2 regions of the Marinomonas sp. THO17 genome follow, and region 2 is predicted to be linked to the other one. Evidence: riboswitches for the same ligand, from Rfam matches in the RefSeq annotation. Region 2 holds a riboswitch; the other holds the start of a gene.
The links. A riboswitch is a leader RNA that binds a small molecule or an ion and turns the genes downstream of it on or off. The one in region 2 is predicted to bind thiamine pyrophosphate.
Positions count from the first base shown of each region.

Region 1: another riboswitch for thiamine pyrophosphate. It lies ahead of thiB (thiamine ABC transporter substrate binding subunit); the one in region 2 lies ahead of thiC (phosphomethylpyrimidine synthase ThiC).

Region 1 is NZ_AP031575.1:1,629,041-1,636,944, reverse strand. Features, by position in the region: gene hldE (bifunctional D-glycero-beta-D-manno-heptose-7-phosphate kinase/D-glycero-beta-D-manno-heptose 1-phosphate adenylyltransferase HldE) at 1-1,402, shown strand, start outside; gene msbA (lipid A export permease/ATP-binding protein MsbA) at 1,403-3,187, shown strand; gene ABXS85_RS07720 (3-deoxy-D-manno-octulosonic acid transferase) at 3,187-4,413, shown strand; TPP riboswitch at 4,436-4,552, shown strand; gene thiB (thiamine ABC transporter substrate binding subunit) at 4,608-5,618, shown strand; gene thiP (thiamine/thiamine pyrophosphate ABC transporter permease) at 5,642-7,216, shown strand; gene ABXS85_RS07705 (ATP-binding cassette domain-containing protein) at 7,209-7,904, shown strand, end outside.
Region 2 is NZ_AP031575.1:216,866-224,769, reverse strand. Features, by position in the region: gene thiE (thiamine phosphate synthase) at 1-1,102, opposite strand, end outside; gene thiC (phosphomethylpyrimidine synthase ThiC) at 1,099-3,090, opposite strand; TPP riboswitch at 3,269-3,373, opposite strand; gene rsmI (16S rRNA (cytidine(1402)-2'-O)-methyltransferase) at 3,442-4,308, opposite strand; gene ABXS85_RS00995 (penicillin-binding protein activator) at 4,421-6,193, shown strand; gene ABXS85_RS00990 (YraN family protein) at 6,141-6,527, shown strand; gene ABXS85_RS00985 (SIS domain-containing protein) at 6,533-7,126, shown strand; gene ABXS85_RS00980 (ClpXP protease specificity-enhancing factor) at 7,174-7,554, opposite strand; gene ABXS85_RS00975 (glutathione S-transferase N-terminal domain-containing protein) at 7,632-7,904, opposite strand, start outside.

The DNA.
Region 1 (7,904 bases), 1.4 Mb from region 2:
GGATAAACACATTCTCGTTGTTGGGGATGTTATGTTGGATAGATACTGGCATGGAGGCACTTCAAGAATTTCACCTGAAGCACCGGTGCAGGTGGTCAAGGTATCAAATATCGAGGATAGACCAGGCGGGGCAGCAAACGTCGCATTGGGGCTGGCTAAGCTTGGAGTATCAGTTACCTTGGTTGGTGTGGTTGGTCAGGATGAGAATGCGCAGGTTTTGCAAGACTGTCTTGAAAAAGAAGGTGTTCGCTGTCGTTTCGTTGAATCAAAAGAGTTACCTACGATTACCAAATTGAGGGTAATGAGTCGACATCAACAGCTAATACGACTCGACTTTGAAGAGCGAGTAGACAGTTTGTCGCAAAATGAAGCACTTGCTGAGGTTGTTAAACAGACTCTATCTGATGTTGATGCTGTCATTTTTTCTGATTACGCAAAAGGTTGTCTGGCCGATATCCCGCAGTTAATCAAATTGGCTAATCAAGCCAATGTACCAAGCCTTGTTGATCCTAAAGGGAATGATTTCTCAATTTATCAAGGTGCCACATTGGTTAAACCAAACCTACTTGAATTTGAAACCATAGTTGGAACCTGTCATTCCACAGAGGAATTAGAAAGCAAGGCTAAAGAATTAAAAGCACGGTTTGGATGGCATGCTTTACTGGTGACACGAGGTGAAGATGGGCTGGTTTTGTTAGATGGTGATAAAACACCATTTTATCTTGCAACGGCTGCTCGCGAAGTATTTGATGTGACGGGGGCGGGAGATACTGTTATTGCCGTATTAACGGCCATCTATGTGACCAGTAAACGTTTTGTGGATGCGGTGGAATACGCTAACCAAGCAGCAGGATATGTGGTGGGTAAGCTTGGTACTGCCTTTATCACGGCGGATCAGCTTGAAACCATTATGTATCAGCGTACCCATTCTAAAAACTTTGGTGTGCTTTCTCCTGATGCACTTTTGCAACAAATCAAATTGGCTCAAGTAAATGGTGAAAAAGTAGTTTTTACAAACGGTTGCTTCGACATTTTACATCCTGGTCATGTTGCCTATATGAAACAAGCCAAAGCGCTTGGTGATCGTCTCATTGTTGCGGTTAATACTGATGCTTCGGTTAAGCGTTTAAAGGGTGACAAGCGTCCAATTAATAATCTTGAGCATCGTATGGCTGTACTCGAGAGTGTTGGAGCGATTGATTGGGTAACTTGGTTTGATGAAGATACTCCGAAAAAACTCATTGAGCTTTTGTCACCTGATGTATTAGTCAAAGGAGGAGACTATTCCATTGAGACAATTGTTGGTGCTGATCATGTTTTGGCGAATGGTGGTGAAGTAAAAGTACTGACATTTTTAAATGGCTATTCAACAACCTCCATAATTGAGAAAGCGAATTTGTGAATGCAAAAAAAGCAAGATGAAGAAATAAAAGGACAGATGGCAGTAACCACAGGTTTTCGTACTTACTTGAGGTTGTTGGGCTACGTTAGGGCCTCGTGGATCTATGTGTTATTGAGTGTGATTGGCTTTATGCTGTATGCAGGGATGGAGCCAGCCCTTGCTGCCTTGTTAAAACATATTGTTGATACCGTTTCAGAAGGTAAGGTGCTTGAAAACAGAATTGTTATACCGCTTGCTATATTGGCTATTTTTATTGCTCGAGGCATAGGTACATTTCTGGGCGGCTATTTTATGGCACAAGTGGCCAACAAGGTTGTATTTGACCTAAGAACCAGCATGTTTAACAAAATGGTTAAAATGTCTTCTAGTTATTATCATTCGATACCAACCGGACGACTATTAGCCAAATTAACATATGATACCGAGCAAGTTATTGGTGCCGTTACTCAAGCGATCCGAGTCGTCTTGAGGGAAGGTTTTACTGTGGTGGGCTTGTTGGTTTACATGATTTATATGAATTGGAAGCTAACCTTGCTCTTTATGTTAGTTGTACCTCTTATTGGGTTAATCGTGTCTTATGCATCCAAGCGTTTTCGTCGCCTCAGTAAGCGCATTCAAAATGCAATGGGAGGTGTGACGGATGTGGCCTCGGAAGCCATTAAAGGTCATGAGGTGGTTAAAATCTTTGGTGGCAGCGAATACGAAGTTGAACGTTTCCGTAAAGCCGCACAAGAGAATCGCCGTTCTCAATTGAAAATGGAAAAAACCCGCTCCCTAAATATTCCTATTGTGCAGTTTATATTGGCTTTTGCCATGGCGACTTTAATCTGGTTTGCGCTTAGTCCAACCCTGAGTCAACACATGACACCGGGAGACTTTATTGCCTTCTTAACCGCTGCCGGCATGCTTGGCAAACCTATTCGTCAGCTAACGGATGTCAACAGTGTATTGCAAAAAGGGATTGCAGCGTCACAAAGTATCTTTGAATTTTTGGATATGCGTGTTGAGCCTGATGAAGGGAAAATATTAGCCAGTCAGTTGAAAGGAAATATTGAATGGAAGGGTATGTCATTTCAATACCCAGGTACGGAAAAGCAAGCGCTGAAAAACATCACCCTATCATTACCTGCAGGAAAAACCTTGGCGTTGGTCGGGCGCTCCGGCAGTGGTAAATCGACATTAGCAAATTTGATTCCGCGTTTTTATAACTTAGATGAAGGGGAATTAAATATCGATGGTGTGCCTATTGCCGATTATCAATTAGAGTCTCTGAGGTCTAATATTGCTTTGGTGAATCAACAGGTTGTGCTCTTTAACGGTACTATACGAGAGAACATTGCCTATGGTCATTTGCGTGATGCTAAGGAAGAAGACGTTATTACAGCTGCCAAAGCGGCTAATGCTTGGGGCTTCATCGAGGAATTGGATAAGGGCCTTGATACCATGGTGGGAGAGAATGGGGTCCTGCTGTCCGGTGGTCAGCGTCAACGTATCGCCATCGCTAGAGCCATTCTTAAAAATGCACCTATTCTCATATTAGATGAAGCGACATCAGCACTGGATACTGAATCAGAACGTGCTATTCAATCTGCCTTAGACGGCTTGATGGAAAATCGTACTACCATTGCAATAGCCCATCGTCTATCCACCATTGAAAATGCCGATATTATTGCGGTGGTGGATCATGGCGAGATTATTGAGCAAGGTTCGCATCAGGAATTGCTTGCGCAGCAAGGGGCCTATGCGCAATTGCATAATCAGCAATTTAGTGAGGCGGCTGAATAATGTGGTTGTACTCTTTTGTTATTAACCTACTAACGCCGCTAATATGGTTAAAAATTCGTCGTTTCAAACGTACCTATGCGAATTATCGTGCAAAGGAGGCTTGTGGGCACTGGGGGAAAGTAGAGGCCGATCTTTGGCTGCATTGTGCTTCTGTGGGAGAAGTCTTGGCGGCCAGACCCTTGGTGGCACAGTGGCGCGAAAAATACCCTGATCATCGTTTATTGGTGACGACCATGACACCCACTGGGGCAGAGCAGGTTGTAAAAGTCTTTCCCTTTGCTCAGCATAAATATTTACCAATGGATTGGCATTGGGCAGTGCAGAAAGCACTGAGTCGAATAGAGTGCCCAAGATTATTGATTGTTGAAATGGAGCTTTGGCCAAACCTTTTAATGCTGGCGAAACAAAAAGGGCTTCATGTCAGTATTGTTAATGCGCGAATGAGCGAGCGTTCTTATCTTCGGTATCAAAGGTTTCCTCGTTTTTCATCTCGATTGTTTGCTTTGCCAGATCAATTTTTGGCGCATGCGCAGGCCGATGCGGATCGTATTAAGCGTTTAGGGGCAAGCAAAGTGTATGCGACGGGCAGCATAAAATTCGATTTGGCTGTTTCTGAAGAGGTATTGGATCAGAACTGGCGAGAACAAATTGATCGACCTTTTGTTTGGCTTGCTGCTAGTACTCACCAAGGTGAAGAAGCGCAGATATTAAAAGCGCATCAAGTTCTGTTGAGGTCTCAACCACAAGCACTATTGGTTTTAGTTCCTCGTCATCCTGAACGTTTCGAAGAAGTCAGCGAGTTGGCAAAAGAGTCTTTCTCAAAAGTGGCACTACGCAGTAAAACACCCGTAAATAAATGGAAGGATTTCGAAGTGGTGATAGGTGATAGCATGGGAGAACTTATGCATTACTATCAAGCGTCAGATTTGGCCTTTGTTGGTGGAAGCTTGATAAAACGTGGTGGTCACAATCCGATTGAGCCAGCCTTGCTTTCCAAAGCCATTTTAGTTGGTCCTTATACCTTTAATTTTCAAGACATTACAGATCAGTTGATCTTGGCGAAAGGGGCATTGCGTTGTCAGAATGAGGAGCAGCTGAGCAATTTACTGATTTCTCTATCAAAACAATCGTCCCAACGAATTCGTCTTGGCCAAGCCGCATTAAGGTTCGCGCAAAGCAGTCAAGGTGCAGTAACACGAGTACTTAATGAAATAGACTTTCATTAAGTGACTCTTTACAATGTCCGCTCTATATCTCATGGGGTGCTTGATTTAATTTTCATTTCAAGCTGAGAAGTGATTGTTCGCTAACCCATTGAACCTGATCCAGATTATGCTGGCGTAGGAATTGAGGTAGTAAGTAATGTTCTGTTTGCTTATATTCCTTTGATACGCCGCTCACTTACTTTAGGAGCGACACCTTGAAAAAACTCTCTCTTCGTCAATGTTCAAGTATTGCTTTGGCAAGCCTATCTTTTGCTTTTTCTGCTGCTGTCTTCAGTCAGACTTTAAATGTATACACCTATGATTCTTTCGCATCCGATTGGGGCCCGGGGCCAAAAATAAAAGAAAATTTTGAGAAGGAGTGTGATTGTGAGTTGAATTTTGTTGCCTTGGATTCTTCTGGTGGCATTTTGTCTCGCGTGCAATTAGAAGGGAAGTCGTCTCAAGCGGATGTTTTGTTAGGTTTGGATCTGAATTTGATGACAGCCGCAGCAGAGACTGGTTTGTTAGCAAAACATGGTGTGGATACTACTTCTGTGCAGCTGGATAAGGCTTGGACAGATGAAGTTTTCGTGCCATTTGACCATGGGCACTTTGCTTTTATCTACAACTCTGAAACACTCTCCAATCCGCCAACAAGTTTGTCAGAGATTGTTGAAAACCAAGATTTACGTGTCATTTACCAAGATCCTCGCACCAGTACACCAGGTTTAGGCTTAATGCTCTGGATGAAGTCTGTATATGGTGAGGATGCCGCTACAGCTTGGAAAACCCTAGCTTCTCACACTGTTACCGTGACCAAAGGTTGGTCGGATGCATATGGCCTCTTCCTTAAAGGGGAAGCGGACGTGGTGCTGAGCTACTCCACTTCGCCTGCTTACCACATAGTGGCAGAAGGTGAGAGCAAATATAAAGCGATTGAAGCGAAAGAGGGGCGCTATCCACAAGTGGAGGTAGCGGCAATGCTAAAGTCTGCACCAAATAAAACCCTTGCTCAGCAATTTATGAATTTCATTTTGACACCAGGCTTTCAGTCGACCATAGCAACGGGTAACTGGATGCTTCCTGTTATTAAGCTTGATCAGCCTTTGCCTGCTGCTTTTGATACCGCTTTAAAGCCGGCTAACAATCTGGTGCTACCCGCAGAACAGGTTGCGCTAAACCGCAAAGCATGGATCAATGAGTGGTTGAATGCAACGACCGAGTAAGTAGGACTTTTTTGAAACGAAATATGCCAATCCTAAGCCTACTGCCAGCTCTGCTGGGAGTAGGCTTGTTTGTTTTTTTAGGGGGCATTGGTCTTTTTTATTTGTTGAAGTTCACTGATGTAGGAGAGTGGAAGAGCTTTCTGTCTCAGCCTTATTTATGGCGTTTAATTCGTTTTTCTTTATGGCAGGCTTTACTGAGTAGCTTGATTAGTCTTGCCATCGCAGTTCCAGTTACATCTTGTTTGTTTCATCGTCAGTTTTTTGGGCGGAATCTTTTACTGCAGATTTTCTCTGTATCTATTGTTGTACCAAGTATTGTCGCTATTTTGGGTATCGTGGTGGTGTATGGGCGTAGTGGTTGGGTGAGTAACCTATTGTCGATAGACTTTCCCCTGTACGGTTTGAGCGGGATTTTATTGGCTCATGTTTTTTTCAATTTGCCCCTAGCGGTGCGTTTATTGTTACAGGCGTATGCTTTAATTCCTGCAGGGCAATGGCGACAGGCATATCAGCTGGGTTTTTCTCGTTGGGCAGCCTTTCGCTTTATTGAGTGGAGTTATTTACGCAAGGCCATGCCGGGTGTCTTTGTGTTGATCTTCATGCTCTGTTTCTCTAGCTTTGCTGTTGTGTTGAGTCTTGGTGGCGGGCCAAAATCCTCTACCTTAGAGGTCGCTATTTATCAGGCGTTACGCTTTGATTTTGACTTAAGCAAAGCCAGCTTTTTATCTTTGATACAGGTGGGGATTTGCAGTGCTATGGCATTCTTGGTCTATAAGTTTGCGCCTATACACAGACAAGACGCTAGCTTGCTAGGTGAAACTTTGTACCCCATAAGACAGTCTTGGCTGTCCACTGGCTCTGATGGCTTGGCTTTACTGAGTGTGCTTTTCTTGGTGGTGCCGCCGTTTGTTGCCATATTTGACCCTCTCTTCACTATGACTTTTTGGCAGACTATTCAGTCTCCAGGGCTATGGTCTGCAATGTGGGTGTCGTTAAAAATAGCCTTCCCTGCGGCGTTTTTCAGTGTATTGATGGGTGTGTGTTTTGCTGTTGTAGCAAGGTACTGTATGGGGCGAGCTGTTTTGGATGTGTATTCTATTCGACTGGAGCAACTAGGGAATTTTATTTTGATGGTGCCAGGCTTGGTTATCGCGACAGGCTTGTTTCTCTGGATGCGTGAAATGGGGATGAGTTTTTCATCCAGTTATTGGATTGTGGTTTGGGTAAATGCTGTGATGGCCATGCCGTTTGTGCTGCGTTCTATTATGCCAAGCTTTTATCAGCAGGAGCGACGTTATCGTAACTTATACAGCAGTTTAGGAGTGGCAAGATGGCAGCGCTGGAAACTGGAATGGCCAGTGCAAAAATTTTGTATAGCCCAAGGTTTTGCCTTTGCGTTGGTGTTATCTCTTGGGGATATGGGGGTGATTGCCTTGTTTGGTAGTCAAGGGATGGTGTCATTGCCTTTGTATTTGTTCCAATTAATTGGCAATTATCGGCTTGAGGAAGGCGCTTGTGTGGCGGTGGTGTTAATTTTACTCTGTTTGTTGTTATTCGTCTTAAGTGGTCGAATCATTGGAGGTCGTCAGCATGCTTGATCTTAATCTCGAGTATCATTGGGAAGATTTTCACGCCCATTATCAAGCACAAATAGAGACTGGTATGACTACTTTACTTGGTGGGAGTGGAGAAGGTAAAAGTACCTTATTGCATTTAATTGGTGGTTTTTTACAAGGTAAAGGTCAGCTGTTATTCAATCAAATGTCTCTATCAAATTTGCCTGCTTATGATCGACCGATTTCAACCTTATTTCAAAGTGATAATTTGTTTCCTCAGCTAACGGTTTGGCAAAATGTTGCTATTGGCCTTGTTTCCAGCTTGCGATTGACCCCGGAACAGCAAGAGAAAGTATATTGGGCTTTAGAGCAAACTCAATTGATAGAAAAAGCCAAGTCATATCCGCAAGCGCTTTCTGGTGGTCAGGCGCAACGAGTTGCCATTGCCAGAGTCATGGTGCGAAACAAGCCTATTTTACTATTAGATGAACCTTTTAGTGCGCTGGATCCAGTATTACGTGAGGAAATGCTGTTTCTGGTGAAAGAAGTAACAGAGAGTTTGACTTTGACGACCTTGTTGGTTTCCCATTTGCCCAGTGAGGCAAGCTTAGTGGGAGGAAAAGTCATGATAATTGAATCAGGTAAAGTGGCGGCGCATGACACAATGGAAGTGTTGCAGGGGAGACAAGATCATGTCGCTTTTGAGCGTTACCTTGGGCGTGCAAATACC
Region 2 (7,904 bases):
TGGCCTTTTGCCAATAATCATTGATATAAATTTGTGCTTGGTATTCTTGACCTAACTGGATGGCCTCTCTAATCTGGTCATCTAAATCGGATGAGTTTGACTCTTTAATTCTAAGCTGAGCAACCTTAACACCTTGTTTGAGCACTAAAGCCAACCATGACACCGAATCCACCACAGGATATAACCCATAGAACCCCTGCTGTGCAGACGCAAAGCTTTCCATTGGCAAAGGCATTTTTGAGGTAGAAAGGATCTCAGGAAAATCATCCAGTTTGGATGGCCAACCCGGGCGCCCTAAGGGCCCGGCACCTTGACCAATTTGCACACCCGATTTAAGTGCACCTGTAATATAGGCTTTTGCCAAGGTGATTGCGTCTTCTAGGGCATAACCATGAGCAAGAAAGCTAGCCAACGCCGTGGACAAGGTACAACCTGTGCCACGCGTATTATGTACCCTTAAGCGAGGCGAGCTAAAACCGTGAATCTCTTCTCCCTTAAACCACCAATCCGTAGCGGATGCATCATCAGAATGACCTCCCTTGAGTAACCAGCTCAACTGATTTACACCAAATAGTTCGATCATAGATTGTGCCAAAGTATGAGGGTTTGACTGGCCCAACAAGCCAGTCAAGGCCTCAAACTCCATCAAATTGGGCGTGATGATGTCCACATGAGGTAGCATGATAGTCAGTAAATTCTCTGCAGCATTGTCTTGCTGTAAGCGATTTCCCGCTTCACTACTGGCCGCCATAACAGGGTCAAACACCACCTTGATGTTTGGTTGCTGTCTTTTCATGCGCGACAACCATTCACTACAGGCTTTCACCAACTCTGGTGTCGGCAACAAACTCACTTTAATGGCATCAGGCAACACATCGTCCAAGAGGGTTTGCCACTGTCCATCGAACATGGACAAGCTCACGGGTTCCACCAGATCTACTCGTTTGGAATTTTGCGCCGTAGTACAGGTCACTATGGTTTGCACGTGACAAGACAAATCCTGTCCGGTACGTAAATCCGCTTGCAAACCCGCATGAGCAGAGGAATCAGAGCCGCCAACACACCAGACTATCGGCGGTCTTGTTTGGCTTGCTTGACTCATTTTGTTTCCGCCTTGGCTTGCGCTTCATCCAATTTATCCGTTGTTAAATAAACATCACTGCCTAATTCGCGGAACTGCTCAGACATTTGCTCCATACCAAGCAGTGCCTCATTATCTTGCAGCGCCGCGACATTAATGACTTGTTTATCTTCATGCTTTTCTAAGCCGGCAGCGTAATCACGTACTTCTTGAGTGATTTTCATTGAACAGAACTTAGGCCCACACATAGAACAAAAATGCGCAACTTTACCCGAGGCTTGCGGCAAGGTTTCATCGTGATAAGCACGAGCGGTTTCTGGGTCCAGCGCCAGATTAAATTGATCTTCCCAACGGAACTCAAAACGCGCTTTCGACAACGCATTGTCTCTTACTTGTGCACCAGGATGACCTTTGGCCAGATCCGCAGCATGAGCGGCAATCTTATAAGTAATCAAACCTTGCTTAACGTCTTCCTTGTTTGGCAAGCCTAAATGTTCTTTGGGTGTGACATAGCACAACATGGCACAACCATACCAACCAATCTGCGCCGCACCAATTCCAGAAGTAATGTGGTCATAACCCGGTGCGATGTCCTGTGTTAACGGGCCAAGGGTATAAAACGGTGCTTCATGACAATGCTCTAGCTGTTCCGTCATGTTCTCCTTAATGAGCTGCATTGGCACATGGCCAGGGCCTTCGATCATGACTTGTACATCATATTCCCAGGCGATTTTGGTCAGCTCACCCAAGGTTCTCAACTCAGACATTTGCGCTTCATCGTTGGCGTCCATGATGGAGCCAGGGCGTAACCCATCACCAAGGGATAAGGCCACATCATAGGCCGCACAAATTTCACAGATGTCACGAAAACGCTGATACAAGAAGCTCTCTTGGTGGTGCGCAAGACACCATTTCGCCATAATAGAGCCACCACGAGAAACAATGCCAGTAAGACGTTTTGCCGTCATAGGAACGTATCTTAATAACACACCTGCATGAATGGTAAAGTAGTCTACCCCCTGCTCTGCCTGTTCAATCAAGGTGTCGCGAAACACTTCCCAATTCAAGTCTTCAGCAATGCCATTTACTTTTTCTAGCGCCTGATAAATCGGCACTGTACCAATAGGCACAGGAGAATTACGTAAAATCCATTCGCGGGTTTCGTGAATGTTTTTCCCTGTCGATAAATCCATCACAGTGTCGGCTCCCCAACGAGTCGACCAAACCAGTTTTTCCACCTCTTCTTCAATGGAAGAAGTCACAGCCGAATTGCCTATGTTGGCGTTTACTTTGACCAAGAAGTTACGCCCTATGATCATAGGCTCAGATTCAGGATGATTAATATTGTTAGGGATAATGGCCCGGCCTTTAGCGACTTCATCTCGAACAAACTCCGGGGTGATTTTGTCTTGTAAATTCGCTCCAAAACTCTGGCCAGGATGCTGTTTCAACAAGAGTTCACTCTTGATGGCTTCAAGATTTTGATTTTCGCGAATGGCAATGTACTCCATTTCTGGGGTAATAATGCCTTGCTTGGCATAATGCATCTGAGTAACACACTTACCTTGACGAGCACGCCTTACTTTAGGCAAATGCTGGAATCTCAGTTCATCAAGACGCTCGTCATCTAACCGAGACTGGGTAAAAGTAGAGCTCACTTGCGTTAAAAATTGCGTATCTTGGCGAGCCTCTATCCATTCATTGCGAATCGCTTTAATGCCCTGGTACACATCAATTTTTTCTTGTGGATCACCATAAGGGCCTGAACAATCATAAACATAAACCGCCTCGTTCGGTTCAAAGGTCAAGTTATCAGGATCCGAGCCAATCGGCGTATCGGTAAGATTAATTTTACGCATCGGCACACGAATGGAAGCATCTGTACCCATGAGGTAAATGCGCTCTGACGCTGGAAAAGGCTTGGCTTGTAAGGACTCAATAAAAGCCTTAGCAGCAAGACGAGACGCTTCGCGAGAAGACTTATTTGGTTTTTTGTTTTGGTTCGACATGAGCATTTCCCTTATAAATAGATGGAGAATTGCTTGTCTGGGGTGCTGGTTTAGCCAAAGTTCTGCGACAAACTTATGACAAAAAAAAGAAATCCTGAATCGAAAATTAAATTTCATGCGACTGACAGCATCAAATTTACCTTTGCAAAACAGGAGTTCATTCGATGCAGAAAAGAAATAGTGTGACTTTCTTGTTTCCTACGCGGGTGTTAACCCGATCAGGTTCTGCGGATCCCGCACTCAATTGTGCGATCTCAGCCAAATGGCACTCCGACAAGTAGCATTGAGTATACGGATTCAAATGTCTCTGTAAACTCTTCTGAAAGGAAATGTTTGATATGATAGAGTCAGTTATTCACCTTCTTGCATCTTCAAGGCAAGCTTATACAAGGGGTTTTTCTTACCACCTGTCAACTTAGCAGCGATGGCAGCTGCTTGTTTTACCGAGACGTTCTCTTCTAGAAGGATTGTAAGAATACGTTTGGCGTCCTCTTCTTCATCCGCATGATCCGGTTTGACTATGTTAAGCATTACCACAAACTCACCTTTCAACTGATTCGCATCTTGAGTGAAACGGTCGAGAATCTGGTTGGGCGTTCCAGATAAAAAGGTTTCAAAGGTTTTGGTGATTTCTCTCGCCAACACCACACTAACTTGATCACCGTATACAGTTTGCAAATCCTTCATAGAGTCTTCAATACGGTGCGTCGATTCATAAAACACTATAGTGCCAACTTGTTGTCGCCATGACTCAAACACATCAGTGCGAGCTTTTGATTTAGCCGGCACAAAACCTGCAAAAAAGAATTGATCTGTGGGTAAACCTGAAGCAGAGAGAGCGGCAATCAAAGCACTCGCACCTGGCACTGGTACTACTTTGTGATCTAGATCACGCAGAATGGATACCAAATGATAACCAGGATCAGAAATTAATGGGGTGCCAGCGTCAGATACCAGCGCGACATTCTTGCCTTCATTTAATAGGCTTGCAACGTATTCTGCTTTGTCTTTCTCATTATGATCGTGCAGTGAAAATAACTTGCCTTCAATACCAAAATGATTCAATAAACGGCGGCTGTGACGGGTATCTTCTGCGGCGATATAGTCAACATCTCGTAAAGTTTGCTCGGCTCGCTTGGTAAAGTCGTCCAAATTGCCAATTGGTGTCGCAACAATGTACAGCGACCCTCTCACATCATCATTAGTATGTGATACCATGTTTCCTCTTTCATTTGTCATTTGTAAGATTATGAGCCTAACCAATTATCGCATCATATCATTAACCTTATGTGCATTTCTGCTCAGTGCATGTAACTCAGCAAACTTAAATATGCCTCAGCAGACTTCTGCTTTGGTGAAAGGTGATAAAAAAGCCTCTGACAACACGCCACCCCCGAGCATTTATCAACCTTATAAGCCCAATAACAGCAAAGTCATTAGTGCGGCTTATGAACAGGCTTTACAAAATTATCAAGATGGCGCCTATGTTCAAGCCATTTCGATTCTCGAAAAGTCCGTACTTAACAAAACCTCTTCGTTACAATTCGATGCGTATCTGCTGGCCGCTAAAATCAATGCACAACTTGATAATGCCCTAGATGCTTTTCTATTGCTCAACAAAGCGGATCAGCTGACAGCAGCACGGCACCCTGACAAGCAAAACCAAATCACAGAGACACGCGCTAGTATTCTTGAGCATTTTGGTAATTGGCCAGAAGCAGTTAAGTTAAGAATGGCGTTGAGTTACAGCTTGCCATTGGATGAAATACAGGCCAATCAAGACAAACTTTGGCTGGCTATTCAAAACTTAACAGAAAATGAAATAGAGAGCCTATATCAGGCTCAACAGCCTATTTTGAATGGTTGGCTCACCATCAGTAATATCTTGCGAGATCAATCTTTGTCGATTGAGCAACAACTTGCCACCTTTCAAAATTGGCAACAAAGAAACACCAGTCACCCTGCGGCAATCACGCCACCGCAAGATTTTAAATTGATGGCGTCAATCGAAGACATGGCACCACAAAAAGTGGTTCTAATGCTACCAATGTCAGGCAAACTGAAACGTGCTTCCCAAGCCGTTGTCGATGGCTTTTTTGCCACTTATTACAATCAAAAAGAAAAACGCCCTCAGGTGAATATAGTCAATACTGACCAATACCCTGACATTATAGATGCATTAACAGCCGCGAATAACATGGCACCTGATATCATAATTGGTCCGTTAGAAAAAAATAATGTGGCAAAAATAAGTCGTACAGAGTTACCCTATCCTGTCATCACTTTGAATCAATTGGATGTTAATCAGGCTGCCAAAAATTTATTTCATTTCTCATTAAGTGCAGAAGACGAAATACATGAGTTGATCAATTTTGCTAAACAAGAAGGGGCCACTAAGGCTGCTGTACTCAGTACACAAGATACCTGGGCGCTGAAGCAAAATGATGAATTTCTTACCGCAGCCGAACAAGAACACGTCACTGTTACATCAGCGCAATCATACGCCAACACGCCTCAAGGTCGTCAAAATGCGGTACAAAAACTGCTTCTCATTAATGAAAGTTATGCGCGAAAAAACCTCATTGAGAAATGGACTGGTCATCAGGTCGATGCCATCGCTCGTCCACGTCAAGATTTAGATTATGTGTTTTATGTTGGCAAGCTAAACGATGCTAAACAGATTCGCCCCCTATTAGACTTCTATTTCGCTGCTTCTGTACCCATGCTCTCAACCAGTAACTTGAATGACAGCCCTCCTGATAGAAACACTAAAGCCGAAGACATTGAGCGTATTTTATTTACTGAACTACCAGCACTTTCTGGCAGCAACAAAAACGCTAGTGCTTTACCTCCAAGTCCAGGCTCAAATATTTTGCGCCGCCTGCAAGCACTCGGAGCAGATTCCTATTTGTTGGCTAACAAATATCAATTGTTTGCCTTGCTCAAGAGTACACGTATTTCTGCCAATACTGGCATCATTACCATGGATGATAATGGCGTGTTTCACAAACGTCCTGAAATTATGACGTACCGAAGAGGGAATTTGGTCTATGCGCGCAGTAAGCAATTTTTTGAGAAAGAGGAAGAAACTAACCAAGACTAGTGGACAAAAAGCAGAGCAATTTGCCGAAGCTTTCCTTTGTCGACAAGGACTCATTTTCGTAGCGCGAAATTTTTTTTGTCGAACAGGTGAAATAGATTTAATCTTCCGCGATCAACAAACCTATGTTTTTGTCGAAGTGAGATTTCGCGCAGATCTGACGCACGGATCAGCCGCTGAAAGCTTGGCTCAAAGTAAGCTTAATAAAGTAAGAAATAGCGCAGCATTGTGGCTACAAAAAAACAACAAACTAGACCAGTCTAGTCGTTTCGATACTGTACTATTTGATATAGAAATAGACGAACAACATTTAACCTGGCTTAAAGCAGCATTTTAATTATTATGGATTTTCAAGAAGCAATATACACCCAATTTGCACAGAGCTTTGAAGCTCAACAACAAGCGTTAGAAAGCTTACCACCTTATATAGAACATGCCGCTAAAGTCATTTTCACCAGCATTGGTTCCGGCGGCAAAGTTATTTGTATTGGCAATAGTACCGGCTCACATCTTGCGCAATATTTCAGTACACTTATGTTGGATAAAATGGACAGGGAAAGACCAGGATTACCTTCAATCAATTTAAGTGGCGAAGGTTCCTCGTTATTAGCCATCACCCATAACGACAGCTATCATGATGTTTTCTCCAAACAAATTACCGCCATTGGTAACCCTGGGGACATTTTGTTTGCCATTGCCAATCGCGGCAACACTTCCCCTATCATTCAAGCTATCCAAGCCGCACACGAACGCAAAATGAGCGTGGTCGCTTTAACCAGTCCAGAAGCCAAAAATATTTCATCTTTAACCTCTCAAGACGATACTGAGATTAAAATAAATCTCTTGGGAACCGCTCGCGTTCATGAGTGCCAAATCACTGTCATCCACACCTTAGTGGATTTATTAGAAAGACAACTGTTCGGTTACGAAGATTAAAGTCAACTCACCCTTCTTTAATAAACCTAAGCTAACTTAGAGAAGGGCTACTTAACGACTTTTAACTGAAAGCCTTTTTTCGGTGGTTCAGGAGGTGTTGGTGTGGGTTCTTCTTCAAACATTTCTTCTGGAAACACAAATCCATCACCATTTTCTTTGGCATACAGTGCAATTGCAGCGCGCATTGGCACATAAACCTGCATAGACTTACCACTAAAACGCGCTTCAAATGACACGGCCTCTTTGTCCATCAATAAATTACGAACCGCCGTCATACTGATATTCAGAACAATCTGACCATCTTTAACAAACTCTGTCGGAATCACAACACCTTGCTGCTCAGCATCTACTAGTAGATAAGGTGTCATATCATTATCAGCAACCCAAGAGTAAGCTGCATTTAGTAAGTAAGAACGTTTCGGTATCATGGTCATATTTTCCTTTGTCTCAAACAAAAAAAGGAGCACTGGCTCCTTCTTTTATTACTTCTAAGCACTAATGGATCTTAGTCCAAGCGCATTTCTTGCTCTGCTTCTGAAAGACTTTCTTTGAAAGACTCACGAGTAAAAACCAGATCCATATATTTGTATAATGCTTTTGCTTGCTCTTTTGGAATCTCCACTCCCAATACAGGCAAACGCCACAAAATAGGAGCTAAACAGCAATCTACAATAGTGAATTCGTCGCTCATGAAGTACGGCTTTTCTTCAAATATAGGCGACACACTAATCAAACCTTCACGCAATTCTTTTTGTGCTTGCGCAACCGCTTCTTTATC